Orrella dioscoreae: one gene and its partner. The protein of the gene in region 2 interacts with the protein of the main gene of each other region in a pairwise test. Links are inferred from orthologs where the notes say so. Each region holds a gene or a part of one and is shown on either strand. Other genes may lie near its edges. The genes, in order: lpdA and ODI_RS09190.

The links.
Region 1: the proteins of ODI_RS09190 (region 2) and lpdA interact in binary tests that used the Escherichia coli proteins (3 or more experiments, as listed by UniProt). The link is inferred for Orrella dioscoreae from one-to-one orthologs.

The regions. Positions count from the first base shown.
Region 1 is NZ_LT907988.1:2,603,184-2,617,437, forward strand. Bases 1-2,862 are described here. They hold lpdA (dihydrolipoyl dehydrogenase), read right to left. Parts: upstream 2,393-2,862; coding sequence 608-2,392; downstream 1-607. Other genes in these bases: ODI_RS12220 (DNA polymerase Y family protein), read right to left, coding at 1-534; aceF (dihydrolipoyllysine-residue acetyltransferase), read right to left, coding at 2,405-2,862. Also shown: more of aceF, read right to left, coding at 2,863-4,102; aceE (pyruvate dehydrogenase (acetyl-transferring), homodimeric type), read right to left, coding at 4,114-6,825; ODI_RS12240 (PAS domain-containing sensor histidine kinase), read left to right, coding at 7,135-8,889; ODI_RS12245 (response regulator transcription factor), read left to right, coding at 8,886-9,512; bifunctional methylenetetrahydrofolate dehydrogenase/methenyltetrahydrofolate cyclohydrolase FolD, read left to right, coding at 9,509-10,378; ODI_RS12255 (M3 family metallopeptidase), read left to right, coding at 10,504-12,567; ODI_RS12260 (SCO family protein), read left to right, coding at 12,615-13,229; ODI_RS12265 (GlsB/YeaQ/YmgE family stress response membrane protein), read left to right, coding at 13,373-13,621; ODI_RS12270 (dihydrolipoyl dehydrogenase), read right to left, coding at 13,661-14,254. UniProt on the Escherichia coli protein: Lipoamide dehydrogenase is a component of the glycine cleavage system as well as of the alpha-ketoacid dehydrogenase complexes.
Region 2 is NZ_LT907988.1:1,964,038-1,978,466, forward strand. The notes cover bases 10,829-13,865. They hold ODI_RS09190 (UvrD-helicase domain-containing protein), read left to right. Parts: upstream 10,829-11,228; coding sequence 11,229-13,502; downstream 13,503-13,865. Other genes in these bases: ODI_RS09185 (DesA family fatty acid desaturase), read left to right, coding at 10,829-11,232; ODI_RS09195 (LysR family transcriptional regulator), read right to left, coding at 13,568-13,865. In the rest of the region: ODI_RS09145 (Bug family tripartite tricarboxylate transporter substrate binding protein), read right to left, coding at 1-851; ODI_RS09150 (GntR family transcriptional regulator), read left to right, coding at 997-1,710; lspA (signal peptidase II), read right to left, coding at 1,887-2,417; ileS (isoleucine--tRNA ligase), read right to left, coding at 2,474-5,335; ODI_RS09165 (bifunctional riboflavin kinase/FAD synthetase), read right to left, coding at 5,325-6,281; purN (phosphoribosylglycinamide formyltransferase), read left to right, coding at 6,355-7,017; ODI_RS09175 (RsmB/NOP family class I SAM-dependent RNA methyltransferase), read left to right, coding at 7,728-9,167; ODI_RS09180 (hypothetical protein), read right to left, coding at 9,184-9,594; more of ODI_RS09185, read left to right, coding at 10,009-10,828; more of ODI_RS09195, read right to left, coding at 13,866-14,429. UniProt on the Escherichia coli protein: A helicase with DNA-dependent ATPase activity. Unwinds DNA duplexes with 3'-5' polarity. Translocates on single-stranded DNA with 3'-5' polarity. Initiates unwinding more efficiently from a nicked substrate than double-stranded DNA.

The DNA of each region.
Region 1 (14,254 bases), 630 kb from region 2 along the record:
GCCGGGCTTGTCGAGCTCGGACGCGATCTTGGACAGCAGCTTGTTCGGCGTGATGCCGATGGAACAGCTCAGGCCGGTGGCCGCCAGGACCCGCTGGCGCAGCGCCTGCCCGACCGCGCGGGCGCCCGCCAGCGGGTCGTCGGCCGTCGCGTCCTGCGCGCCTGGCACATCGGTGAGGTCCAGATAGATCTCGTCGACGCCGCGATCCTCCATGACCGGCGCGAGCGCGAGCACGGCGTCCTTGAAGCGGCGCGAATACTGGCGGTAGCGGTCGAAATCGACGGGCAGCAGGATGGCCTGAGGCGCCAGCGCGGCGGCCTTCATCATGCCCATGGCCGAGTGCACGCCGAAGGCGCGCGCCTCATAGGTGGCGGTCGTCACGACGCCGCGGCCGGCGTAGTCCTTCAGCAAGGCGTGGCGCCAGCTGCCATCGGGCAATTGCTCGGGCGCGCGCTCGCGTCCGCCGATGACGACGGGCTGGCCTTTCAGGTGGGGATAACGCAGCAGCTCAACGGACGCATAGAAAGCATCCATGTCCAGGTGGGCAATGAGACGGCGCGTCACGATGGCGCGCCGCGCGGCCCGAAGGACGCGCGGCGGATGGGACTTACTTCTTGCGCACGGGCGGCAGGTCCGTGCAGGCGCCTTCGGCGGCTTCCGCCGCCAGGCCCACGGATTCGCCCAGCGTCGGGTGCGGGTGGATGGTCTTGCCGATATCCACCATGTCCGCGCCCATTTCGATGGCAAGCGCCACTTCGCTGATGAGGTCGCCCGCATGGGTGCCGACGATGCCGCCGCCCAGGATGCGATGCGTCTCGGCGTCGAAGAGCAGCTTGGTGAAGCCTTCGTCGCGGCCGTTGGCGATGGCGCGGCCGGAGGCCTGCCACGGGAACAGGCCCTTCTCGACCTTGATGCCGTTCTTCTTGGCCTCGTCCTCGGTCAGGCCCACCCACGCCACTTCCGGATCGGTGTAGGCCACCGAGGGAATGACGCGCGCGTCGAAGAAGCTCTTCTGGCCGGCGATGACTTCGGCCGCCACGTGGCCTTCATGCACCGCCTTGTGGGCGAGCATGGGCTGGCCGACGATGTCGCCGATGGCGTAGATGTGCGGCACGTTGGTGCGCATCTGGCGATCGACCTCGATGAAGCCGCGGTCGGTCACCTGCACGCCCGCCTTGTCGGCGGCGATCTTCTTGCCATTGGGCGAGCGGCCCACGGCCTGCAGCACCAGGTCGTAGCGCTGGGGCTCTTTCGGCGCGCCTTCGCCTTCGAACGTGACGTAGATGCCGTCCTTCTTCGCCTCGGCCCCCACCGTCTTGGTGTTGAGCATGATGTTGTCGAAGCGCGGGGCGTTCATCTTCTGCCAGACCTTGACCAGGTCGCGGTCGGCGCCCTGCATCAGGCCGGGCAGCATCTCGACCACGTCCAGGCGCGCGCCCAGCGTGGAATAGACCGTGCCCATTTCCAGGCCGATGATGCCGCCGCCGATGATCAGCATCTTCTTGGGGATGGACTTCAGCTTCAGCGCGCCGGTCGAATCGACGATGCGCTCGTCGTCGGGCAGGAAGGGCAGCTTCACCGACTGGCTGCCCGCCGCGATGATCGCGCTGGCGAACTTCAGCGTCTGGGTCTTGCCGTCATCGCCCTTGACCGACAGGTGGTTGGGGTCGAGGAATTCCCCCACGCCCTGCACCACCGTGACCTTGCGCGCCCGGGCCATGCCGGCCAGGCCGCCGGTCAGCTTGCTGATCACGCCGTCCTTGAAGCCGCGCAGCTTGTCCAGGTCGATCTTGGGCTCGCCGAAGGTGATGCCGTGATCGGCCTGGGCGCGCGCCTCGTCGATGACCGCGGCGGTGTGCAGCAGCGCCTTGGAGGGAATGCAGCCCACGTTCAGGCACACGCCGCCCAGGGTGGCGTAACGCTCGACCAGCACCACGGACAGCCCCAGGTCGGCGGCGCGGAAGGCGGCCGAATAGCCGCCAGGGCCTGCGCCCAGCACCAGCACGTCGTACTGGCCATCGGCCCCGCCCGTGTGCGTGGCAGCCTTCGGCGCGGGCTTGTCGTCCGCCTTGGCCTCGGCCTTGGCTTGCGGCTTGGCTTCGGCCTTGCCCTCCGGCTTCGCGGGTGCGTCGGCGGGCTGGGCGGCGCCTGCCGCTGCTTCCACTTCCACGACCACGCTGCCCTGCGACACCTTGTCGCCGACCTTGACCTTCACCGACTTGACCACGCCGCCCTCGGACGCCGGGATTTCCATCGAGGCCTTGTCCGACTCGACCGTGATCAGGCTTTGTTCGGCCTTGATCGTGTCGCCCTCGGCCACCAGCACCTCGATGACTTCGACCGAGTCGAAATCGCCGATGTCGGGAACCTTGATTGCAGTGAGATTGCTCATGAACGCTCCCGTTTACAGCACGATGCGGCGGAAGTCCGCCAGCAGCGCGCCGACATAGGCGTTGAAGCGCGCGGCCGAGGCGCCGTCGATGACGCGGTGGTCATAGGACAGCGACAGCGGCAGCGTCAGGCGCGGCTGGAATTCCTTGCCGTTCCAGACAGGCTTGTGATACGAGCGCGACACACCCATGATGGCCACTTCAGGCGCATTGATGATGGGCGTGAAGTGCGTGCCGCCGATGCCGCCCAGCGACGAGATCGAGAAGCAGCCGCCCTGCATTTCCGAGGGCGACAGCTTGCCGTCGCGGGCCTTCTTGGCCAGTTCGGACGTCAGTTGCGCCAGTTCGGCCACGCCCTTCTTGTCGGCGTCGCGGATGACCGGCACCACCAGGCCATTCGGCGTGTCGGCGGCGAAACCGATGTGGTAATACTGCTTCAATACCAGGTTGTCGCCGTCCAGCGAGGCGTTGAACTCGGGGAATTTCTTCAGGGCCGCGACGACGGCCTTGATCAGGAAGGCCAGCATGGTGACCTTCACGCCCGACTTCTCGTTCTCCTTGTTCAGCGTGACGCGCAGCGCTTCCAGGTCGGTGATGTCCGCTTCGTCATTGTTGGTGACGTGCGGGATCATGACCCAGTTGCGGTGCAGGTTCGCGCCGGAGATCTTCTTGATGCGCGACAGCGGCTTGGCTTCGACCGGACCGAACTTGGTGAAGTCCACCTTCGGCCACGGCAAGAGGCCCAGGGCCGCGCCATCGGCGCCGCCGGCGGCGGCCGGGGCGCCAGCGCCCTGGCCTGCCAGCACCTTCTTCACGTAGCCACGCACGTCGTCCTGCGTGATGCGGCCCTTGGGACCGGAGCCCTGGACCTTGCTCAGGTCGGCGCCAAGCTCGCGGGCGAACTTGCGCACCGACGGCGAAGCATGCGCCAGGCGCTGCTTGGCATCGTCCACGACGTCGGCCTTCAGGGCCTGGGCGGGCGCTTCCTTGGCCGGCGCGGGCGCGCTGGCTTCGGCGCGGCCGGCATCGGCCTTGGCCGGCGCGGCGGCGGCCTCGGGCTTGGCGGCCTTGGGGGCTTCCTTGGCGGGCGCCGAATCACCGGCGGCCTCGACCTGGGCGATGATGCTGCCCTTCGCGACCTTGTCGCCCACCTTCACTTTCAGCGACGTCAGGACGCCGGCGTGCGAGGACGGGATTTCCATCGAGGCCTTGTCGGACTCGACGGTGATCAGGCTTTGCTCGGCCTTGATGCTGTCGCCTTCGGCGACCAGCACCTCGATGACCTCGACCGAGTCGAAGTCGCCGATGTCCGGCACGGCCACGTCGACCACGCCGCCCGAAGCGGCCTTGGCCGGTGCCTCGGCCTTGGCTTCCTGGGTTTCCTGCCTGGGCGCGGCCGAGGCCTTGCTGTCTTCCGTGGCAGGCGCTTCCTTGGCTTCCTTGGCCGGCGCGGCGTCGGCCTTGCCGCCCGCGGCAGCCTCGACCTCGACGATGACGCTGCCCTTGGCAACCTTGTCACCGACCTTGATCTTGATGGACTTCACCACGCCGCCTTCGGAGGCGGGGATTTCCATGGAGGCCTTGTCGGACTCGACCGTGATCAGGCTCTGTTCGGCCTGGATCGTGTCGCCTTCGGACACCAGCACTTCGATCACTTCCACCGAGTCGAAGTCGCCGATGTCCGGCACTTTGATTTCCACCGTATTGCTCATGTCTCGGACCCTCAGGCGTATTGCGGGTTGGCTTTTTTGGGATCGATGCCGTACTTCTTGATGGCTTCGGCCACTTTCTCCAGCGGCAGCTTGCCTTCGTCGGCCAGCGCCTTCAGCGCGGCGACGGTGACGAAGCGGCGGTCAACCTCGAAGTGCTCGCGCAGCTTGGCGCGGAAGTCCGAGCGGCCGAAACCGTCGGTGCCCAGCACACGGTATTCGCGGCCCTTGGGCATGAACTGGCGGATCTGGTCGGCGAACAGCTTCATGTAGTCCGTGGACGCGATGATCGGGCCCTCGGTCTTTTCCAGCTGCTGCGTGACGTAGGGCACGGGCTGCTTCTTGTCGGTCGGATGCAGCAGCGCGTGGCGCTCTGCGTCCAGGCCGTCGCGGCGCAGTTCGGTGAAGCTGGTGACGCTCCAGACGTCCGAGGCGATGCCCCAGTCGGCTTCCAGGAGTTCCTGGGCGGCCATGACTTCACGCAGGATCGTGCCCGAGCCCATCAGCTGGACGCGCTGCTTGCCCTTGCCGTGCGACTTCAGCTTGTACATGCCCCGGATGATGCCTTCCTCGTCGCCGGCGGTCAGGCCAGGCTGCGGGTAGTTTTCGTTCATCACCGTCAGGTAGTAGTACACGTTCTCCTGGTCTTCGACCATGCGCTTCATGCCGTGCTGGATGATGACGGCCAGTTCGTGCGCGAAGGTCGGGTCGTAGGACACGCAGTTCGGGATGGTCGAGGCCAGGATGTGGCTGTGGCCGTCTTCGTGCTGCAGGCCTTCGCCGTTCAGCGTCGTGCGGCCGGCGGTGCCGCCCAGCAGGAAGCCGCGGGCCTGCATGTCGCCGGCGGCCCAGGCCAGGTCGCCCACGCGCTGGAAGCCGAACATGGAGTAGTAGATGAAGAACGGCACCATGATGCGGTTGTTCGTGGAGTACGACGTGGCCGCCGCGATCCACGAGCTGAACGCGCCCGCTTCGTTGATGCCTTCCTGCAGGAGCTGGCCGTCGGCCGCTTCCTTGTAGTACATGACCTGGTCCTTGTCGACCGGCACGTACTTCTGGCCTTCCGGCGCATAGATGCCGATCTGGCGGAACAGGCCTTCCATGCCGAAGGTGCGCGATTCGTCAGCCAGGATGGGCACGACGCGCGGACCAACGTCCTTGTCGCGCAGGACCTGGTTCAGCACGCGCACGAAGGCTTGCGTGGTCGAGATTTCGCGGCCTTCCGCGGTGGGTTCCAGCACGGCCTTGAAGGCTTCCAGCTTGGGGGCCTTCAGTTGCTCGTCGGCCTTCACGCGGCGCGCGGGCAGGTAACCGCCCAGGGCCTTGCGGCGTTCGTGCAGGTACTTCATTTCCGGCGAGTCTTCGGCGGGCTTGAAGTACGGCAGCTTTTCCAGCTGGTCGTCCGGCACGGGAATGTTGAAGCGGTCGCGGAATTCGCGGATCGCTTCCACGTCCAGCTTCTTCTGCTGGTGGGTGGGGTTCTTGGCCTGGCCGACCTGACCCAGGCCGTAGCCCTTGATGGTCTTGGCCAGGATCACGGTGGGCTGGCCTTCATGCTTGGTGGCCGCGTCGAAGGCGGCAAACACCTTGTGCGGATCGTGGCCGCCGCGGTTCAGGCGCCAGATGTCGTCGTCGCTCATGCGGGCGACCATTTCCAGCAGCTTGGGGTGCTTGCCGAAGAAGTTCTCGCGCACGAACTTGCCGTCATTGGCCTTGTAGGCCTGGTATTCGCCGTCGACCGCCTCTTCCATGATGCGGCGCAGGATGCCTTCCTTGTCGCGGGCCAGCAGGGGATCCCAGTAGCCGCCCCAGATCAGCTTCACGACGTTCCAGCCGCTGCCGCGGAAGTCGCCTTCCAGTTCCTGGATGATCTTGCCGTTGCCGCGCACCGGGCCGTCGAGGCGCTGCAGGTTGCAGTTGATGACGAAGACCAGGTTGTCCAGCTTCTCGCGCGCAGCCAGGCTGATGGCGCCCAGCGATTCCGGCTCGTCCATTTCGCCGTCGCCGCAGAACACCCAGACCTTGCGCTTGCTGGTGTCGGCGATGCCGCGGGCGTGCAGGTATTTCAGGAAGCGCGCCTGGTAGATGGCCATCAGCGGGCCCAGGCCCATGGACACGGTGGGGAACTGCCAGAATTCCGGCATCAGCTTGGGATGCGGATAGGAGGACAGGCCCTTGCCGTCGACTTCCTGGCGGAAATGGTCCAGTTGCTCTTCGGTCAGGCGGCCTTCGAGGTAGGCGCGGCCGTACATGCCCGGCGAGGTGTGGCCCTGGAAATAGACCAGGTCGCCGCCGTGGTCCTCGGACTCGGCGTGCCAGAAGTGGTTCTGGCCGCAGCCGATCATGGTGGCCAGCGAGGCGAACGACGCGATGTGGCCGCCCAGGTCGCCGCCATCGGGCGGATTGTGCTTGTTGGCCTTGACCACCATGGCCATGGCGTTCCAGCGAACGTACGAGCGGATGCGGGCCTCGAGTTCGAGGTTGCCGGGATGGGCGGGCTCCAGGCCGGCCGGGATGGTATTCAGGTAGGCCGTGTTCGGCGAATACGGAATGTGCGCGCCCGAGCGGCGGGCCTCGTCGATCAGGCGCTCAAGCAGGTAGTGGGCGCGCTCGGGACCTTCGTTTTCGAGGACGGCGGACAGGGCTTCCAGCCATTCCTGGGTTTCTTGCGTGTCTTCGTCGTTGGCAGCAGACTGCGCGCCACCATTAAGGGCGAAAGAGGACATCTTGTGTCTCCAGTGGGGTTTCGCGACCGTGCCGGGCATGTTGCGCCAGGCGACTCAAGCCCCCGATCCAGCCGGGCCGACCCTGTGATTATCTGTTCAGTTAACGGCAAGAGGGGTATGGCAACTTCTCCCGGCATTCTAGGGAATGTGGACAAGGCCGGGCAAGCAATATTCCACCTTGCGAGATGTATTTTCATAATGTGAAAATACAGGAGGGTTCTCCTGGGTGGAACCCCCCTGTGGCGCAAGGCGACGGCAGCGACTTCTCCGCCCGAATTAGAATAGCGCCGTTGCTTTCATCATCCTGACATGGCCAGCCCTCCCAAGTCCTATATCGCCACGCAGTTCCACGACCACGCCCGCCTGCGCCGGCGCGGCTGGTACTGGCTGACGCCCGTGGTCGTGCTGGTCCTGTACCTGTGCGTGATGGGCGTCTTCTTCTGGCTGCAGCGCATCCGCGACGACAGCGTCATGTTCGTCACCATCGACCAGGAGTTGCGCCAGCAGCGCCTGACCTGGCTGGTGCTGGCGCTGTCCTGCGTGATCGTGATCAGCCTGCTGGCCCTGTGGCGCTATACCCGCTACCGCTCGGAGGCCGAGGCGGCCCAGGCGGCGGAAACCAGCTTCCGGCGCGCCATGGAGAACTCCATGTCCACCGGCATGCGCGTGCTGGACATGGAGGGCCGCATCGCCTATGTGAACCCGGCCTTCTGCCGCATGATCGGCTGGAACGAGGCCGACCTGATCGGCCGCAGCCCGCCCTTCCCTTATTGGGTGCCGGGCCGCCACGAGCAGCACCAGCACACCCTCGACCTGCTGATGTCGGGCAACGCGCCCAGCAGCGGCCTGGAGGTCGAATCCCAGCGCCGCGACGGTTCGCGCTTCACCGCCCGCATGTATGTCTCGCCGCTGCGCGACCCGAACGGCGACCAGATTGGCTGGATGACGTCGATGACCGACATCACCGAGCCCAAGCGCATCCGCGAGGCCCTGACGGCCGCCCACGAGCGCTTCATGACGGTGCTGGAAGGCCTGGATGACGCCATTTCCGTCACCGCCGACACCCAGGACGGCCTGGAGCTGCTGTTCGCCAACCGCACCTACCGCCGGGTTTTCGGCGCCCAGACCGACGGCCACGAGGAACTGCTGGCCGGCCGGCGCGGCCGCTTCACCGATGAGTCGGTGGAGGTGTTCGCGCCGTCGGTGCAACGCTGGTTCGAAGTGCATCACCGCATGCTGGCCTGGACCGACGGCCGCCGGGTGCGCCTGCAGGTGGCGCGCGACATCACCGAGCGCCGCAAGCACGAAGAGGCATCGCGGGTGCAGCAGGAGAAGATCCAGCTCACCAGCCGCCTCACCACCATGGGCGAGATGGCCTCCTCGCTGGCGCACGAGCTGAACCAGCCGCTGACGGCCATTGCCAACTACAGCATGGGCGCGGTCGCCATGCTGCGGTCCGGCAATGCCGATCCCGAGCGCCTGCTGCCCGCCCTGGAAAAAGCGGCATCGCAGGCCGAACGCGCCGGCAAGATCATCAGCCGCATCCGTGAATTCGTGAAGCGCAGCGAACCGCGCCGCCAATCGGTGCCCATCACCCAGATACTGGACAATGCCGTCGCGTTCGCGGAAATCGACTCGCGCAAGCGCCGCATCAGCATCGCGCAGCAGGTGCCGGCCGACCTGCCGAACGCGCTGGCCGACCCGATCCTGATCGAGCAGGTACTCTTGAACCTGCTCAAGAATGGCCTGGAAGCCATGGAAAAAAGCACCGTCGACACCTTGCGGGTCGTGGTGCAGCAGCAGGAAAATCAGCTGGAAGTCGCCGTGATCGACGCGGGCCACGGCCTGGCCGACCCCGAGCGCCTGTTCGAGCCGTTCTTCAGCACCAAGTCCGAAGGCCTGGGCATGGGGCTGAACATTTGCCGCACCATCATCGAGTCCCACCACGGACGCCTGTGGGCCGAAGCCAATCCCACCGGCGGTACCATTTTCCGCTTTACCCTGCCTTGCGCCGCGCCACAAGCGCCTATCCAACGCGATAAGTCCGAGGAGTTGCCTGCATGAACATGCCCCACCAAGCGAGTACCGTCTACATCGTGGACGATGATGAAGCGGTCCGCGATTCGCTGCGATGGCTGCTGGAAGCCAATGGCTACCGGGTGCGCGCCTACGCCAATGCCGAGATCTTCCTGGCGGAATACGACGCCGACCAGGTCGGGGTGCTGATCGCCGACGTGCGCATGCCCGGCATGAGCGGCCTGGAACTCCAGGAGCAGCTGCTGGCCCGCAAGGCGCCCTTGCCCGTCGTCTTCATCACCGGCCACGGCGACGTGCCGATGGCGGTGTCGACCATGAAGAAAGGCGCCGTGGACTTCCTGGAGAAGCCCTTCAACGAATCCGACCTGCGCGAGATCGTTGCCCGCATGCTTGAGCAGGCCAACCAGCGCGTCACGCAGGCCAATGCCCAGCGCACCCACGACGCCATGCTGGCGCGCCTGACCGCGCGCGAGCAGCAAGTGCTGGAACGCATCGTCGCGGGCCGGCTGAACAAGCAGATCGCCGACGACCTCGGCATCAGCATCAAGACGGTGGAGGCGCATCGCGCCAACATCATGGAAAAACTCGAAGTCACTACGGTTGCAGATTTGATGAAAGTTGCATTGACCAAACCCGAGGCGCACGCATGACGGCGCGCATCATCGACGGCGCGGCGCTGTCCGAGCAGATCCGCGCGGAAGTCGCCCAACGCGCGGCCAGCCTCACGGCCCGCGGCATCACCCCTGGCCTGGCCGTGGTCCTGGTGGGCGAGAACGCCGCCTCCCAGGTCTATGTCCGCAACAAGGTCAAGGCCTGCGAGAAGGCGGGCATGCATTCGGTCCTGGAGCAGTTCCCCGCGTCCATGACCGAGGAAGAACTGCTGGCGCGCGTGAATGCGCTGAACGAAGACCCGTCCATCCACGGCATCCTCGTGCAGCTGCCCCTGCCCGCCCACATCGATGCGCACCGCGTCATCGAGACCATCGCGCCTGAAAAGGACGTGGATGGCTTCCACATCAGCAACGCCGGCCTGCTCATGACCGGCCAGCCGCTGTTCCGTCCGTGCACGCCTTACGGCGTCATGAAGATGCTCGAATCCGAGCAGGTGCCGCTGCGCGGCGCCGAGGCCGTGATCGTCGGCGCCAGCAATATCGTGGGCAAGCCCATGGCCATGCTGCTGCTGGCCGCCGGCGCCACGGTGACGCTGTGCAACTCCAAGACGCGCGACCTGGGCGCCCAGACCCGCCGCGCCGACGTGCTGGTGGTGGCCACCGGCAAGGCCGGCATCGTCACCGGCGACATGGTCAAGCCCGGCGCCGTGGTCATCGACGTGGGCATCAACCGCGGCGAGGACGGCAAGCTGTGCGGCGACGTGGACTTCGCCTCGGCAAAGCTGGTGGCCGGCGCCATCACCCCCGTTCCGGGCGGCGTCGGCCCCATGACCATCGCCATGCTGCTGGTCAACACCATCGAGGCTGCCGAGCGTGCCCTGGCAGGCGCTGCCGCGCAGGCCTGACGCGCCATCCGGCCGGGGGCAACGCTGCCCGGCCGGATTCCCACCCGCCCAGCCCGGCAGCGCGGGCTTGAAATCGCGGGCCTGATCGCCACCTCATCCTTACCTCTCACTTGCCGCAACCCGCCATGAGCCTCCCCAGCGCCAATCCCCTGCTCGCCCCGGTCGCCGACCTGATCGACTACGCCGCCGTCGCGCCCGAGCATGTGGCCCCCGCCATCGAGTCCCTGCTCGTGCAAGCCCGTGCCGCGGTCGAGCATGCCGCCGATCCGGCATTGCCCGCCACCTGGGAAGCCGTGGTGCAGCCGCTGGATACCGCGTCCGAGCGCCTGTGGCGCGCGTGGTCGGTGGCCGGCCACTTGAATGCCGTCGTGAATACGCCCGCCCTGCGCGAGGCCTATAACGCGATGCTGCCCAAGGTCAGCGAGTTCTCGACCTGGGTCGGCCTGCACGAAGGGCTGTACCGGCAATACCAGCGCCTGGGCGCCTCGGCCGACTTCGCCGCCTGGCCAGCGGTGCGCCAGCGCATCGTCGAACTGGCCCTGCGCGACTTCCGCCTGGGCGGCGTCGAATTGCGGGGCGAGGCCCGTGAGCGCTACGCCGAGATCTCGGACCGCGAAGCGCAGGTGTCGCAGAAATTCTCCGAGAACGTGCTGGACAGCGTGGACGCGTGGTCGCTGATCGTGACGGACGAGGCGGAACTCGACGGCCTGCCCCAGGACGTGCGGGAAGCGGCCCACGCGGCGGCGAAGGAAGACGGCAAGGAAGGCTGGAAGCTGACGCTGAAGATGCCCTGCTACCTGCCGGTCATGCAATACGCGCGCCGCCGCGAACTGCGCGAGACGCTGTATCGCGCCTACGGCACCATCGCGTCGGAGCAGGCCGACGCGCAATACGACAACTCGCCGCTCATCGAAGAGTTGCTGGCCTTGCGCGCCGAGGAGTCCGCGCTGCTGGGCTACGCCGATTTCGCCAATCTGCGCCTGGAAACGCGCATGGCGCGCGATCCCCAGGAAGTGGCCGACTTCCTGCGTGACCTGGCACGCCGCGCGCGGCCGCACGCGGAGCAGGACCTGGCCGAACTGCGCGCCTATGCCGCCAAGGAGCTGGGCCTGGACGAACTGGCCCCGTGGGACATGGCCTTTGCGTCCGAACGGCTGCGCGAAGCCCGCTACGCCTATTCCGATGACGAGGTGAAGCGTTATTTCACCGAGCCCACCGTGCTGGCGGGCCTTTTCTCGGTCATCGAGAAACTGTTCCAGGTGCGCCTGGAAGAGCAGGCCGTCTCGTCCTGGCACAAATCGGTGCGCGGCGTGCGCGTCACCACGCCCGAGGGCGCCACGCTGGGCCACCTGTACCTCGACCTGCACGCCCGCTCGGGCAAGCAGGGCGGGGCCTGGGTGGACAGCGAGCGCAGCCGCCGCGCCATCGCCGGCGCCGTCCAGACGCCGGTGGTCTACCTGACCTGCAATTTCGCCCAGCCGCTGGGCGACAAGCCCGCGCTGCTCACGCACGACGACGTCATCACCCTCTTCCATGAAACCGGCCACGCGCTGCACGCGCTGCTGTCGGACGTGGACGAGCCCGGCGCCTCGGCCTTCGCAAGCGTGGAATGGGACGCCATCGAACTGCCCTCGCAGTTCATGGAGAACTTCTGCTGGGAGTGGGACGTGGTGCGCGTGCTGTCCGCCCATGCCGACAGCGGCGAGCCGCTGCCGCGCGCACTGTTCGACAAGCTCGTGGCGGCCCGCAACTTCCAGAGCGGCATGCAGATGGTGCGGCAGGTGGAATTCTCGCTGTTCGACATCCTGCTGCATGGCAAGGCCGAGCGCGTCTCCATCGCGCAGGTCATGAGCCTGCTGGGCGAGGTGCGCCAGGAGGTCTCGGTGGTATTCCCGCCCGAGTGGCACCGCCTGCCCCACGCCTTCTCGCACCTGTTCGCCGGCGGCTATGGCGCGGGCTATTACAGCTACAAGTGGGCCGAGGTGCTGTCGGCCGACGCTTACAGCGCCTTCGAAGAGGCCGCCAAGACCGCAGGCAGCACGCTGGACGCCGACACCGGCATGCGCTTTCGCCGTGAAGTGCTGGCGGTGGGCGGCTCCCGTCCGGCGGCGGATTCCTTCAAGGCCTTCCGCGGCCGCGACCCTTCCATCGATGCCCTGCTGCGTCACAGCGGCATGCTGGCGGCCTGAGCGGCAGCCTCCTCATGCGGCACTGACCACGTCCCAGGATTCCGGCCATGAAGCGACTGTCCCGCCTTTCCCGCCTGCTGATCGCCGCCGTGGCGGCGGCCACGCTGTCGGCCTGCAATCCGAACTCGGAAGAATGGTCGCTGTATGACGTGAAGGGCCACGTGCCCAACCTGTCCTTCACACTGTCGGCCGCGGGCGGCAAGACCCTGACCGAGAAGGACCTGAAGGACAAGACGGTGCTCATGTTCTTCGGCTACGCCAGTTGCCCGGACGTCTGTCCGACCACCATGGCGCAGTTGAACGAAGTCATGCAGCGCCTGGGGCCCGAGGCGGCCGAGAAGGTGCGCATCCTGTTCATCAGTGTCGACCCCCACCGCGACACGCCTGACGTGCTGCAGGCGTATGTCGATGCCTTCAGCCCGAACGCCGTCGGGCTGACCGGCACGCCCCGCCAGGTGGCGGACCTGGCGCGCCGCTATCGCGTGGCGTTCGAGATCGAGAAGCCGCGGCCCGGCGATGACGCCGACGTCTATGAAGTCAGCCACAGCCGGGGCATCTACGTCTTCGACAATCGGGGCCGTGCCCGCCTGCTGGCCTCGGACTCCGAGTCGGTCGAGGCGCTGACCCACGACCTGCGGCAATTGCTGGCGCAAACCTCCTGACACGCCCTCGTGCCTGGCCGGAAGATGCCGGGCGCGCTTCCCTTCCGAGAGACTTTGTCACACGTCGCGGGGCCGCTCACCGCTATCATCGGTGAGCGGCGCACATCCGTGCGCCGCCCGCATGCACAGCAAGGAGCAGCAGCATGAGCATTCTCATCATGATCATCGTCGGCTTCATCGTCGGCCTCATTGCCCGGGCAGTCCTGCCCGGCGAGCAGAAGATGGGCTTCATCCTCACCACGCTGCTGGGCATTGCCGGGGCACTGGTGGCCGGCTTCGCGGGCCAGCAGATGGGCTGGTACGCACCCGGCGAACCGGCGGGATGGATCGCTTCCGTGATTGGCGCGATCATCCTGCTGGTCGTCGTGGGCCTGCTGCGCCGCGCTGGCTGAGGTCATGGCCTGAGGCCGGGGTGGCTATCAGGAGTGGCTTCAGGCCTGCGGCGGGCCTTCTCGGCAGTCACGCGGGTCCGCCGCGCATTTCACCTTGGCCTGGGCATCGCGCAAGGCCGTGCGCAGGCCTTCCTCGATGACGGGGTGATAGAACGGCATCTGCAGCATCTGCGCCACCGTCAGTTCCTGCTGCCTTGCCCAGGCCAGCAGATGGGCCAGGTGTTCGCCGCTGGGCGCGATCATCTCGGCGCCCAGAAACCGCCCTGTCGCGGTCTCCGCATACACATGCAGCCGCCCGGCGTTGCGCAGCATCACGCGCGAGCGCCCCTGGTCGGAGAAATCGACCTCGCCGATCACGAAGGTGCCGGGTGACAGATCACGGTAGCGGCAGCCGGCCTGCGCGATCTGCGGATCGGTGAAGACGATGGCCAGCGGCGCCCGGCGCTCGCCGGGCTGAACGTCGGGATAGCGCGCGGCGTTGCCGCCGGCGATCTTGCCTTCGTCGGAGGCCTCGTGCAGCAAGGGAAGATCCTGGTTGGCGTCGCCAGCAATGAAGACGGGCGAGTCGCCGATGCGCAAGGTGTTCGTGTCGTAGACCGGCACGCCACGATCATCCAGCGGCAGCCCCGCCGC
Region 2 (14,429 bases):
GCGAAGGCGAGGAACTTGGGACTCTGGATGGCCTTGCGGAAGGCCTCGATGAGGCGCTGGCGCACCGGCTCGGGAATGCCTGCGGGCGCGACGACATAGGCCATCTGCACCAGCGGGCCATAGGGGAAGGCGTCATGCCCGGCCTCCTTGAAGGTCGGCACGTCGGGCAGCACCTTCAGGCGCTGCGTGTCGAACACCGCCAGCGGCTTCACATAGCCCGCGTCGATCTGGCCGCGGCTTTCCGAGGGCTTGAGCACGGCGGCCTCGATCTGCTTGCCCGACAGGTCGGCGATCACGCGCGAACCGCCGGGATAGGGCACGTTCACGTAGCCCACGCCCGCGGCGCGCGCGGTCATCTCGGCGAAGATGTGGTTCAGGTTGTTGGTGCCGGGCGTGCCGATCGACACCTTGCCCGGATTGGCCTTCATGTGGGCCAGGAAGGCGTCCACGTCGGCCGGGCCGTCCTTGGGCACCAGCAGCATCAGCGGGTCGATGGAGACGCGGGCGATGTGGGTGAACTGCTCGTTGCGCAAGGGCGTCATCTTCTGCGCGATCTGCGCCAGCGTCGAGCTGGTGCCCATGCCCAGCACGTAGCCGTCGGCGGGGGCGTTGGCGACCTTGGTCAGCCCGATCGCGCCGGTGGCGCCCGGCGCGTTCTCGACCACCATGTTGATGCCGCTCTCGGACAGGATCTGCTGCAGCGCGCGCGCGGCGATGTCGTTCGAGCCGCCCGCGTTCCAGGGCACGATGTAACGGATTTCGCGGTTGGGGAAGTTGCTGTCGGCGGTCCAGCCCAGCGCCGGGGCGCCGATCAGGCAAGCGCCAAGAATTGCCTTTTTTATCAAGGACATGTTTGTCTCCTCTGTGGGAATGCCAGATGCCTGGCTTGTGGTGTTCTGGGGTCAGTATAAGCATTGTTATAACGAACAACAATAGAAAAACGTGGTCAAATCCCCTTCAGGAAAAATTGGCCATGCGCGCCAGGGAGACAGTCCAGTGTCAGACAGCCGGCTCAAACCGATAGACCGCCAGACGCTTTGGGACCGCGCCTATGCGGAGCTACGCAATGCCTTGCTGGCGGGACGTTTCGCGCCCGGCGAGCGCATCCTGCTGCGCGAGATCGCCGCGGAACTGGGCATCAGCCTGACGCCCGTGCGCGACGCGGTGAACCATCTGATTGCCGAGCGCGTGCTCGAACGTGGCTCGGGCGGGCAGGGCGGCGGCGCAACCGTGCCCCAGCTGGGCGCCGAGCAGTTCCGCCAGCTCACGATCATTCGCGCCGACATCGAATCGCGTGCCGCGCTGGAAGCCGCGCTGCACGCCACCGATGACGACGTGGCGCGGCTGAGCGGCTGCCTGGAAGGCATGCGGACCATGATCGAGCAGGAAAGCGGCGCGGAACGGCGCCAGGGCTACCTGGACCTGCACCGGCAGTTCCACTTCGGCATCTATGCGCTGGCAGACCTGCCGGTGATCCACGACATCATCGAGAACCTGTGGCTGCGTTGCGGCCCCATGCTGACGGCCGTGCTGCCGGAATACGTGCCCTACCTGAAGCGCGCCGACCACCACGAGGTGGCGCTGCGCGCCCTGGCCAATCGGGATGGCGAAGGCGTGGCCGCCGCCATCCGCCGCGACATCACCGAGGCGGGGACCTATATCCACCTGCTGCTGCAGACGGCGGAGCAGGAGGCGGGGGCGCGGGTCTAGGCATGGGGCGCGTGGTTCAGCATCGCTTGGCCTACGTCCACCTCATCTGCGAGGTTCGTCGTGACCTGGGGGGCCTGCTCACCCGCAGGCTGCTCGGCGCCGTTTAGTCGAGCCAGGCAAAAATGAAGCCACCCGCGGGTGGCTTCATTTTTGCCTTGGCCGTCCCGGCGTCCGGGTCAGCCTTTCTTCTGCGCCGAGCGTGCCCGCAGGATCTCGTCCAGCACCAGCAGGATGGCGCCGCACACGATGCCGATGTCGGCCACGTTGAAGGCCGGGTAGTACCAGTCGCGCCAGTAGAACAGCAGGAAGTCGATGACGTGGCCGTGCTGCGTGCGGTCGATCACGTTGCCCAGCGCGCCGCCCAGGATCATGGAGAGCGCCAGGCAGAAGCGGAACTGGCCGCGGTTGCGATGCAGCAGCCACAGGATGAAGACCGCCGCGCCCACGCCCAGCGCCGTGAACAGCCAGCGCTGCCAGCCGCCCGCCGTGCTGAGGAAGCTGAAGGCCGCGCCCCGGTTGTAGAGCAGCGTGAAGTCGAAGATCGGCAGCAGGTTGATCCGTTCGCCATACTGCAGCGCGCTGTCGAAGTAGACCTTGGTCCACTGGTCGACGAGGATGATGGCCAGCGCCAGCGCCAGCCACGGCCAGAGGGCAGGCCGGCGCGCCGGGGCGCCGTCTGCCTGGCCGGTGGGAGCGGGGCCGCTCATCGGGTTACCTGCGTGCTGCGCACTCCGGTCTTCGCCCTTTGGGCGGCCCGGCGCGCTCATGCCGCGCTGCGCGGTTCGCCCGCGCCGAACAGGTTGCTGACGCAACGGCCGCACAGGCCCAGGTACTTGCTGTCGGCGCCCACGTCGGCACGGTAGTGCCAGCAGCGCTCGCACTTGGCGTGCGCCGAGGGCGCGATGGCCACGCGCAGCTCGCCTTCGCCCGCATGCACGGTCGCGCGCGAGACGATCAGCACGAAGCGCAGGTCGTCGCCCAGGCTTTGCAGCACGGCCAGGTCGTCGCCGCTGGCGTGGATGTCCACTTCCGCCTGCAGCGACGCGCCGATGCTGCCCTGCGTGCGGACGTCTTCCAGCTGGCGGGTGACCTCGGCGCGCAGCGTGCGCACGCGCGCCCACTTGTCCAGCAGCGCCGTGGCATCGGCCTCGACCGGCACCTGGTGATATTGCTCGGTGAAGATCGTGAGCGCGTCCGGCTTGACCAGCGCCCAGGCTTCCTCGGCCGTGAACGAGAGCACGGGGGCGATGAGCTTGAGCATCGTCTGCACCACGTGCCACAGCGCCGTCTGCGCCGAACGGCGCGACACGCTGTCGGCGCCGGTGGTGTAGAGGCGGTCCTTCAGGATGTCCAGGTAGAACGCGCCCAGGTCTTCCGAGCAGAACACCTGCAGCTTGGCGATGACCGGGTGGAATTCGTAGACGTCGTAGTGCGCCAGCGTCTCGGCCTGGAACTGCGCCAGGCGCGCCAGCGCCCAGCGGTCGATTTCCAGCAGCTGGTCGGCGGGCACGGCATGGACGGCAGGATCGAAATCGCTGGTGTTGGCCAGCAGGAAGCGCAGCGTGTTGCGGATGCGGCGATAGGCGTCGACCACGCGCGCCAGGATCTTGTCGTCGCCGGCGATGTCGCCGGAGTAGTCGCTGGCGGCCACCCACAGGCGGATGATTTCCGCGCCCAGCTTCTCGCTGGTCTTCTGCGGGTCCACGCCGTTGCCCAGCGACTTGCTCATCTTGCGGCCCTGGCTGTCCACGGTGAAGCCATGGGTCAGCAGGCTGCGGTAAGGCGCGCGGCCATACATGGCGCAGGCGGTCAGCAGCGACGAGTGGAACCAGCCGCGATGCTGGTCATGGCCTTCCAGGTACAGGTCGGCCTCGATGCCGTGCGTGTGGTGGCCCAGGTCGCGCTCGCCGCCTTCGGCCAGTTCGTCGTCCAGGTGCGAGCCGCGCAGCACGTGGAAGTGCGTCGTGCCCGAGTCGAACCACACGTCCAGGATGTCGTTGCTCTTGGTGTATTGCTGGGCATCCTCGGCGCCGATCAGCGATTCCGGCGTGGCCTTGCTCCAGGCCTCGATGCCGCCTTCCTCCACCAGCAGCGCCGCCTGCTCCATGATCTCCATGGTGCGCGGATGCAGCTCGCCCGTGGCGTTGTGCAGGAAGAAAGGCAGGGGCACGCCCCAGGACCGCTGGCGCGAAATACACCAGTCGGGCCGGTTGGCGATCATGTCGTGCAGGCGCGCCTTGCCGTTCTTGGGATAGAAACTGGTCTGCTCGATGGCGTCCAGCGCCATTTCGCGCAGCGTGCGCGGCGCCTTGTCGGACGTGAAGACGCCTTCGCCCTCGTCCATGCGCACGAACCACTGCGCGGCGGCGCGGTAGATGACCGGCGACTTGTGGCGCCAGCAGTGCGGATAGCTGTGGGTGATGGTTTCCGTGGCCAGCAGGCGGCCGGCGTCGCGCAGCGTGTCGATGACGACAGGCGCGGCCTTGAAGATGAACTGGCCGCCGAAGAGCGGCAGCGTGTCGGCATAGACGCCGTTGGTCTGCACCGGGTTCAGGATGTCGTCGTGCGAGAAGCCATTGCTCATGCACGACTGGAAGTCGTCCACGCCATAGGCGGGGGCCGAATGCACGATACCCGTGCCGTCATCGGCGGTGGCATAGTCGGCCAGGAAGATGGGGCTCACGCGCTGGTAGCCCGCATCCACGTCGTACAGCGGATGCTTGAAGGTGATGCGGTCCAGTGCCGCGCCCGCCACGGTGGCCAGCACGGTGCCTTCCAGCTGGTAGCGGGCCAGGGCCTTTTCCACCAGGGCCTCGGCCAGCAGCAGCACGCCGCGCTCGGTCTGCACCAGCGCGTAGTTCAGCTCGGGATTCAGGTTCAGCGCCTGGTTGGCGGGAATCGTCCAGGCCGTGGTCGTCCAGATGACGGCGTAGGCGGGTTGGGGCAGCGACGCCAGGCCGAAGGCCGCGGCCAGCTTTTCCGGCTCGGCGCATTCGAAGGCGACGTCCAGCGTCTGCGACTTCTTGTCGGCGTATTCGATCTCGAACTCGGCCAGCGAGCTGCGGCAGTCGAAGCACCAGTACACGGGCTTCAGGCCGCGATAGACGAAACCGCGCTGCATGATGCGCTTGAGCGCCCGGATCTCGTCGGCCTCGTTGCGCGGGTTCATCGTCAGGTAGGGGCGGTCCCAGTCCGCCAGCACGCCCAGGCGCTTGAAGTCCTTCATCTGCAGGGCGATCTGCTCGGTGGCGTAGGCGCGGCTCTTGGCCTGCACCTCGTCACGGCCCAGGTTGCGCCCGTGGGTCTTCTCGATCTGGTTCTCGATGGGCAGGCCGTGGCAGTCCCAGCCGGGCACGTAGACGGCATCCATGCCGCCCAGCTGGCGCGACTTGACGATGATGTCCTTCAGGATCTTGTTGACGGCGTGACCCATGTGGATCTGCCCATTGGCATAGGGCGGGCCGTCGTGCAGCACGAAGCGCGGGCGTCCGCGACCGATTTCGCGGATGGCCTGGTAGACGCGCTTGGCTTCCCATTCTGCAATCCAGGCCGGCTCGCGGCGGGCCAGGTCGCCCCGCATCGGGAAGGCGGTGTCGGGAAGATTGAGGGTGTCTTTATAGTCCATGAACGGCGAAATAAGCGCGTGCGTTCCGGGCATCGAGTTCGATGGCCTCGGTCAGCGCGTGGAGGTCGGGGAATTTTTCTTCGTCCCGCAGGTGCTGCAGGAATTCGATGCGCACGAGTTTACCGTAAGCATCCATGCGGGCATCGAGCACATGCACTTCCAGCAGCACGCGGCCGTCGTCCTCGACGGTCGGACGCACGCCCAGGCTGGCCACGGCGGGCAGCGCGTGCTCGCCCAGGCCGTGCACGCGCACCACGTAGATGCCGGAGCGCGCGGCGCAACGCGGCGTCACGCGCAGGTTCAGGGTGGGATAGCCCAGCTCGCGGCCCAGCTTGCGGCCGTGGGTGACGTGGCCGCTGATCTGGTAGGGGCGGCCCAGCAGGCGCGCCGCGCGTTCCAGGTCGCCCACCGCCAGGGCGTTGCGGACCTCGGAGCTGGACACGCGGTGGCCGTCGGCGTCGGTCACGTCCGCCAGCGTGGCCACCTCGAAGCCATGGCGGGCGCCCGCGTCGCGCAGCAGCGCGATGTCGCCGCTGCGGCGGTGGCCGTAGCGGAAATCCTCGCCCACCAGCAGCCAGCGCACGTCCAGGCCCTGCACCAGCAGGCGCGCGATGAAGTCCTGCGCCGACATCTCGGCCAGCCGGGCGTCGAAGCGCTGCAGGATCACCTGCTCGATGCCGCTGGCGGCCAACGCCGCCATCTTGTCGCGCAGGCCGCTGATGCGGGTGGGCGCAAGCTCGGGCCGGTGCGCCAGCAGCGCGAAATACTCGCGCGGATGCGGCGCGAAGGTCATGACCGAGGGCGCGAGATCGCGCGCCAGGGCGGCCTCGCGGACATGGGCCAGGATGGCCTGGTGGCCCCGGTGCACGCCGTCGAAATTGCCGATGGTGAGCGCGCAGGGCCGGCGTGCGCCGGGCGGGGGCAGGGAACGGTGGAGTCGCGGCATGGGTTTCACGGGCGACAGTTTACAATTTCGGGTTGCCCGCAACGAGATTGCCATTTTGTCCTCATCCCCCCCCATGCAAGCGCGGCACCGCCGGATCGTCATCCTGATCTCCGGGCGGGGCAGCAACATGCAGACCCTGGTCCAGGCCTGTCGCGAACAGGATTGGCCCGCCGGCATCGCCGCCGTCATTTCCAACCGCGCCGACGCGCCTGGCTTGGCCTGGGCAAGCGGGCAGGGCATCGCCACGGCGGCCGTGCCGCACCGTGACTACCCCACCCGCGAGGCTTTCGATACCGCGCTGGCCGAGGAAATCGACCGCCATGCGCCCGACGTGGTCATCCTGGCGGGCTTCATGCGCGTGCTGACGCCCGGTTTCGTGCGGCGCTACGCAGGCCGGCTGGTGAACATCCACCCGTCGCTGCTGCCCGCCTTCCCGGGATTGCACACGCACGCCCAGGCGCTGGCCACGGGCGTGCAGGCGCATGGCTGCACGGTGCATTTCGTCACGCCGGTGCTGGATCATGGCCCTGTCATCGCGCAGGGCGTCGTGCCGGTGCTGGCCGGTGACACGGCGGAAACGCTGGCGGACCGGGTGCTGGAAGTGGAACATGAGGTCTTTCCGCTGGCCGTGCGCTGGCTGGTCGAAGGCCGCGCCCGCCTGGGCGAGGAAGGACGCGTGGAAGTCGAGGGCGTGGCCCGGCGGCTGGTTGTGTGGCAGCAAGGAGAATCTGAATGAGCACCCGTAAACCCTCTGACGCCCCGCGCCGCGGCGGCAGTCTGTCCGCCTTCAAGGCCGCCCGCGACACCTCCGGGCGCGAGTCTTCGCCGCGCGCGCCATCCCGTCCGGCGCCGCGTGATGACGCCGCCGCCCCGGCCCCCCGGCGCAGCGCCGGCCTGCCGCCGCCCGCGCAGGCGCGTGGCGACCGTCCCGTGCGCGAGAACCGCCAGGAGCGGCCGGCGCGCGGCGAATGGGAAAACCGTCAGCCGCGCGATGGCCGTCCCGCTGGCGACAGCCGTCCGCCACGCGATGGCCGTCCTTCGTACGACAACCGCCCCCCGCGTGACAACCGTGCGTCCGGCGACAGCCGTGGCAACTGGGAGCCGCGTGGTGGCCAGGACGCCTCGCGTGGCCGCCCGGAACGGGGCAACGATCGTGGTCGCGATGAGCGCTACGGTGGCGACCGCAATGACCGTGGTGGCAACAGCCACGGCGGCAATGACCGTAACCGCAACGACCGCGGCGGCGCCAGCCGTGGCGGTCCTCCCCAGTCGCCGCGCGCGGCCATGCCGCCCGCGCGCGGCGCCTGGACCGCGCCGCGCAACGTCGACGCCGCCGAGCAGCGCGACTTCGCGAGTCGCGCCGCCGCGCCCCAGGACGCCAAGCCTGCCGCGCCGCAGCGTCCGCGCCTGGCCCCCGCCGCCTGGCGTCTGGAGCAGTTGCGCGACGTGCTGGAAACGGTGCTGACCTGGGAATACCCGGCCGACGCCTCGCTGTCGCACTGGCTGCGCGCGCATCCCAAGCTGGGCGTGCGTGACCGCGCCGAGCTGGCCGAGGCGGTCTACGACATCCTGCGCAACCTGCGCCGTTACCGCCAGTTCGGCGAAAGCGGCGTGGGCCACGCCGTGCGCCGCCTGGCCATCCTGGGTCTCTACAATACGGGCAACGCCGAGGCGGTCAAGGCCGTGCTCACGCCGCCCGAGCAGGAGTGGCTGGCGCGCGTCACCAGCATCGACCTCGATACGCTGCCGCCCGCCGTGCGCGACAGCCTGCCCGACTGGCTGGATGAGCGCCTGGCGCTGCTGCCCGACGCCCAGCCCCTGCGCGAGTCGCTGAACCAGCAGGCCGATCTGGACCTGCGGGTCAATCCCATGAAGGCCGAGCGCGACGAGATGCTGGCCGCGCTGGTCAAGGGCATGCCGCAGCACAATCCGCGTCCCACGCCGTATTCGCCCTGGGGCATCCGCATGTCGGGCCGCCCGCCGCTGAATCGCTGGCCGCAGTTCGAGCATGGCCTCATCGAGGTCCAGGACGAAGGCAGCCAGCTGCTGGCCGCGCTGGTCGCGCCCAAGCGCGGCGAAATGGTCATCGATTTCTGCGCCGGCGCGGGCGGCAAGACGCTGCTGCTGGGCGCGCTGATGCGCTCCACCGGCCGGCTCTATGCCTTCGACGTGTCGGCCGCGCGCCTGGCCCGCGGCAAGCCGCGGCTGGCCCGCAGCGGCCTGTCCAACGTGGTGCCCGTGGCCATCGACGGCGAGAACGACGTGCGCGTCAAGCGCCTGGCCGGCAAGGCCCAGCGCGTGCTGGTCGACGCGCCGTGCAGCGGCATGGGCACGCTGCGCCGCAATCCCGACCTGAAGTGGCGCCAGAGCGTGCAGGCCCTGCATGAGCTGTGCGCGCTGCAGAAGCGCATCCTGGAAAGCGCCGCGCGTTGCGTGGCGCCGGGCGGACGCCTGATCTACGCCACGTGCAGCCTGCTGCCCGAGGAAAACGAGGAACAGGTGCGCGCCTTCCTGGCCCGCCATCCCGAGTTCGTGCAGCGCGATGCCGGCGAGATCCTGGCCGCGCGCGCGCCCGATCTCACGCTGGATGGACCGTTCCTGAAGCTGCGTCCCGACGTGCATGGCACGGATGGCTTCTTCGCCGCCGTGCTGGAGCGTGTGAAGCCGGCATCCGGCAAGGGCGGGGCCGAGGCGGCTGCCGGCGTGGCGGCGGCCGCGCAGGCCGAGGCGGTGATCGAGGCTGCCAGCGCGGCAGCCAGCGAGACCTTGGACGAGCAAGCCCCGGGTGGGGAGACGGCGGACGCCGAACCCGGCGAGGCGCCGGATGAGGCCGCGCCGGTGGCGGATGCCGGCGAACAGCCGGATGCGCCGCCCCGCGACGCCTGACGCCTGAGCTAACCCACTAACGGCCGGTGGCCGTCACCCGCCCGCGCACCGTTTCCACGCGCGGCGCGGGCCACTGCCACTGCACCCGCCAACCCACGTCCTGGAAGCCGGCCGCGGCGCCGGCGTCGTACATCACCTCGCTCATCGGCGTCTTCAGCGGCGGGCACCCCCGCACCTGCAGCACGGTGGTGCCCTGGGCCACCCACAGGCGTCCGCCCGCCGGGCGCTCCTCCAGCGTCACGACCGGCGCCATCAGGGGTTGGCAAGTCTGCGCGCGGACTTCCGCGTAACGCGCCAGGCTGACGGGCGCGGTGCTGTCGGCCTGGCCGAAATGCCGGCGCGGGCCTTCCATGCCGGGCGTGTCGGGCGCCGCGCCTGCCAGTTCCGGCAGCAGGCCTGCCATCAGGCAGCCCGACAGGGCCACCATGCGCAGGCGATTCCTTCCGCACAGGACGCGATTGTGGTGAAAAGGGGACGTCGCGAGGCGGCGTCCCGGGGCGGCGGCGTAAGGGATGGACAAATCAGACCCGACAGTAGGGGGAAAGGGCGACACGGAAGGCATTTCGTAGGAAAATAGCAGGTATCAAGACGGCGGACCGGGTGAATTCTCCCCGGCCAATATGCCGCAAGGCCAGCCACCCGCGACGCGGGCGTTCTCCTGGCCGGCTGGCCCGGCAGATTCCGGGCACCGACATTCCTGATGGTCGCACGCTGAAATCCCTGCCAGAACAAACAGTTAGGCTTTGATTTTGCGCAAAAACTTTTTCGTGTACGACCTGTCACAGGATTGTCAGGTGGGCTACACTGCCCGCCAATCTACCAGCGAGACCTCATGACATTCATGGATTCCGTGTTTTCCTACGCGCTCGATTTCATCAAGGGCGGCCTGCTCCAGGCATCCTGGTGGCAAGTCGTGCTCATCACCCTGGTGCTGACCCACATCACCATCGTTTCGGTCACCGTCTTCCTGCACCGCAGCCAGGCGCACCGGGGCCTCGACCTGCACCCCGCGGTGTCGCATTTCTTCCGTTTCTGGCTGTGGCTGACCACCGGCATGGTCACCAAGGAGTGGGTGGCCATCCACCGCAAGCACCACGCCAAGTGCGAACGCGAAGGCGATCCCCATTCGCCCATGATCTTCGGTATCTGGAAGGTGCTGTTCCGCGGCGCCGAGCTCTATCGCGAAGAGTCGAACAACGCTGAAACCATGGCCAAGTTCGGCCACGGCACGCCCGATGACTGGATGGAGCGCAACGTCTACACGCGCCACAGCATGGGCGGCATCCTGATCATGCTGGCCATCGACGTCGCCCTGTTCGGCGCCCTGGGCCTGACGGTCTGGGCCGTGCAGATGGCCTGGATTCCCTTCTGGGCCGCCGGCGTCGTCAACGGCATCGGCCACTTCGTCGGCTACCGCAACTTCGCCAGCCCGGACACCAGCACGAATCTCGTGCCCTGGGGCATCATCATCGGCGGCGAGGAACTGCACAACAACCACCACGCCCATGGCACCTCGGCCAAGTTCTCGAGCAAGTGGTACGAGTTCGACATCGGCTGGATGTACATCTCCATCCTGCGTTTCTTCGGCCTGGCCAAGATCAAGAAGGTCGCGCCCAAGCTCAAGCTGGAAGCCGCCGGCAGCAAGCCCGCCGTCGACCTGGGCACGCTGCAGGGCGTCATCACGCACCGCTATGAAATCATGGCGCGCTATGCCGATCTCATGAAGCGTGCCTGCACGCAGGAAATCGCCCGCCTGCAAGGCGATTCCTCCGCCAAGCACGGCGAGTCGCTGTCGGTGCTCAAGCGCGCCCGCAACTGGGTCCGTATCTCGGAAGACAGCCTGCAGCCGCAACAGCGCGCCGAGATCGACCAGGCCGTCACGCGCAGCCCCGCGCTGGCCACGCTGGTGCAGATGCGCGCCGAGCTGGGCCGTCTCTGGGAAAGCTCCAGCGCCAGCAGCGAGCAGCTGTTGCATGACCTGCAGGCCTGGTGCCAGCGCGCGCAGCAAAGCGGCATCGATGGCCTCGAGCAGTTCGCCCTGCGACTGCGCCGCTACGCGGCATGATCGAGCAGCTCAACCCGGAACAACGCGCCGCCGTCACACTCAAACCGCAACACGCCCTCGTGCTCGCCGGGGCGGGCAGCGGAAAGACCCGGGTGCTCACCACCCGCATGGCCTGGCTGATTCAAACCGGCCAGGCCAGTCCATTTGGGCTGCTGGCCGTCACGTTCACGAACAAGGCAGCGCGTGAAATGGTGACGCGCGTGTCGTCGTTGCTGCCCATCGACACGCGCGGCCTGTGGATCGGCACCTTCCACAGCCTGTGCAACCGGCTGCTGCGCGCGCATCACCGCGACGCGGGCCTGCCGCAGTCCTTCCAGATCCTCGACACCACCGATCAGCTCGCTGCCATCAAGCGCCTCATCAAGGGCGCGAACATCGACGACGAGAAGTATCCGCCGCGCGACGTGCAGCGCTTCATCAACCACGCCAAGGAGTCGGGCGAGCGCCCGGGGGCGATGGAAGCGTATGACAACCATACGCGGCGCATGATCGAGATCTATGAATTGTACGAAGCGCAATGCCAGCGCGAAGGGGTGGCCGACTTCCCCGAGTTGCTGCTGCGCGCCTATGAACTGCTGTCTCGCAACGCGCCCATCCGCGAGCACTACCAGCGCCGCTTCCGGCACATCCTGGTCGACGAGTTCCAGGACACCAACACGCTGCAATACCGCTGGCTGACGCTGCTGGCGGGCGGTGGCGCCAGCCTCTTCGCCGTGGGCGACGACGACCAGTCCATCTATGCCTTCCGTGGCGCGAACGTCGGCAACATGGCCGATTTCGAGCGCGACTACGCGCGTGGCACGGTCATCCGCCTGGAGCAGAACTACCGTTCCTATGGCCACATCCTGGACGCCGCCAATGCGCTGATCGAGCACAACAGCGGCCGCCTGGGCAAGAACCTCTGGACGTCCCAAGGCGCGGGCGAACCGGTGCGCGTCATCGAGCAGCCCACTGACGGCATGGAAGCCCAGTGGGTGGTCGACGAGATCCGCGCCCAGATCAACGAAGGCCGCGAGCGCCGCGAAATCGCCATCCTGTACCGCAGCAATGCGCAGTCGCGGGTCATCGAGCACACGTTGTTCACCGCCGGCATTCCCTACAAGGTCTATGGCGGCCTGCGCTTCTTCGAGCGCCAGGAAATCAAGCATGCGCTGGCCTACCTGCGCCTCATCGCCAATCCGGACGACGACACCTCCTTCCTGCGCGTGGTGAACTTCCCCGCGCGCGGCATCGGTGCGCGCACCATGGAAACGCTGGTCGACATGGCCCGCGCCGACGGCGCCAGCCTGAACGCCACCGTGGCGCGCGTGCCCGGCAAGGGCGGCTCGAACCTGATCCAGTTCGTCAGGCTCATCGCCCAGCTGGCCGAGGACACGCGCCAGCTTCCGCTGCCGGAAGCGGTAGAGCATGTCATCGAGCACAGCGGCCTGCTGCAGCACTATCGCGGTGAGCGCGAAGGTGCCGAGCGCATCGAGAACCTGGGCGAACTGGTCACGGCCGCCGCGGTGTTCTCGGGCGAGGACAGCAGCCACGGCCTGCCTTCGGGCCTGCCGCGGCCCGTCGATGACAGCGTGTCGGCCGATATCGATGCCGCGCCCAATCTCGCCGCCGGCCTGTCGCCGCTGTCCGCCTTCCTGTCCCATGCCTCGCTGGAGTCCGGCGACAACCAGGCGCAGGCGGGCGAGGACGCCATCCAGCTCATGACCGTGCACGCGGCCAAGGGCCTGGAGTTCGACTCGGTCTTCATCACCGGCATGGAAGAGGGCCTCTTCCCGCACGAGAACAGCATCCTGGATGCCTCGGGCCTGGAAGAAGAGCGGCGCCTCATGTATGTCGCCATCACGCGGGCGCGCGAGCGCCTGACCATCACGCTGGCGCAGAGCCGCATGCTGCATGGCCAGACGCGCTACGCCATGCGCTCGCGCTTCCTGCAGGAAATTCCCGAGCAGCATCTGAAGTGGCTGAGCCCCAAGGTGGCCGCGCCGCGCATGCAGGACAATGCCTGGGGCGGCTCCCGCCAGGGCGATGCGTTCGGCCGCGCCGCCACCGGCCGCATCGCACCCCGCGAATCGCGTGGCGTCACCACGGGCGTCACCGTGGGCGACCAGCACTTCCGCATCGGCACGGGCGTGCGGCATGCGCGCTTTGGCGAAGGCACCGTGCTGGGGCTGTCGGGCTCGGCGCAGGACGCCCAGGCGCAGATCCAGTTCCGCGACGCCGGCATGAAGACGCTGGCCCTGGGTATCGCGAAGCTCGAGATCGTCAGCTGACGCACACGCGGCAAGTGCGGCACCAGCGAAACCGGCGCCTGAGGGCGCCGGTTTTGCATCGAGGCTCAGGTTTCCGTCGTGACGCCGCAGCAGGCCAGGAAGGCCTGCATGCCCGGCGACAGCCGGCGTGCGGGATGCTGCACCAGATACAGGCGCCGCGACAGCGTGCCCAGGCGGGTGTCCAGCACGGTCAATCGCCCCAGCGCCAGCAGGTCCTCCACCGCGCAACGCGACAGGCAGGCCAGTCCCAGGCCCTGGGCCGCCGCCTGCTTGATGGCCTCGGTGCTGCCCAGCCGCAAGGGCCGTTCGAAATGATCCAGTTGCGGCAGCAGGATGCGCTCTGCTGCCTCACCCGTTCCCGAACCGGCCTCCCGCAGCAGCCAGCGCGCCGCGCGTAGCGCCTGCGGCGTGCGCGCGGCGGGGGGCAGGGCGGCCAGGGGGTGGCCCGGCGCGCACACGACCACCAGCTCGTCTTCCTGCCAGGGCGTGACCCGCAGCGTGGGGTCGTGGCACGGGCCCTCGATGAGTCCCAGGTCGATTTCCAGGCGGGCCACGGCCGCTGCCACTTCCCGCGTGTTGCCGATGAACAGGTCCAGCGTGGCTTGCGGCCGGCGTGACAGGAAGTCCGCCATGATCGCCGGCGCCAGGTAGTTGCCGATGGTGGTGCTGGCGCCCAGGCACAGATGCACGGGCTGCTCGCCGGCCGCGCCGCCTGCCGCCGCGCCCGCTTCAAAACTGCGCGTGATGTCGCGCGCCGCCTCCAGCGCCACCAGCGCCCGCGGCAGCAGCGCGCGGCCGGTGTCGTTCAGCGACAGGCGCTTGCCCAGCCGGTCGAACAATTGGGTATCCAGCAGATGCTCGAGTTCGCGCAAGGCGCCGCTGACCGCGGACTGCGACAGCGCGATGCGCTGGCTGGCGGCCGAGGTG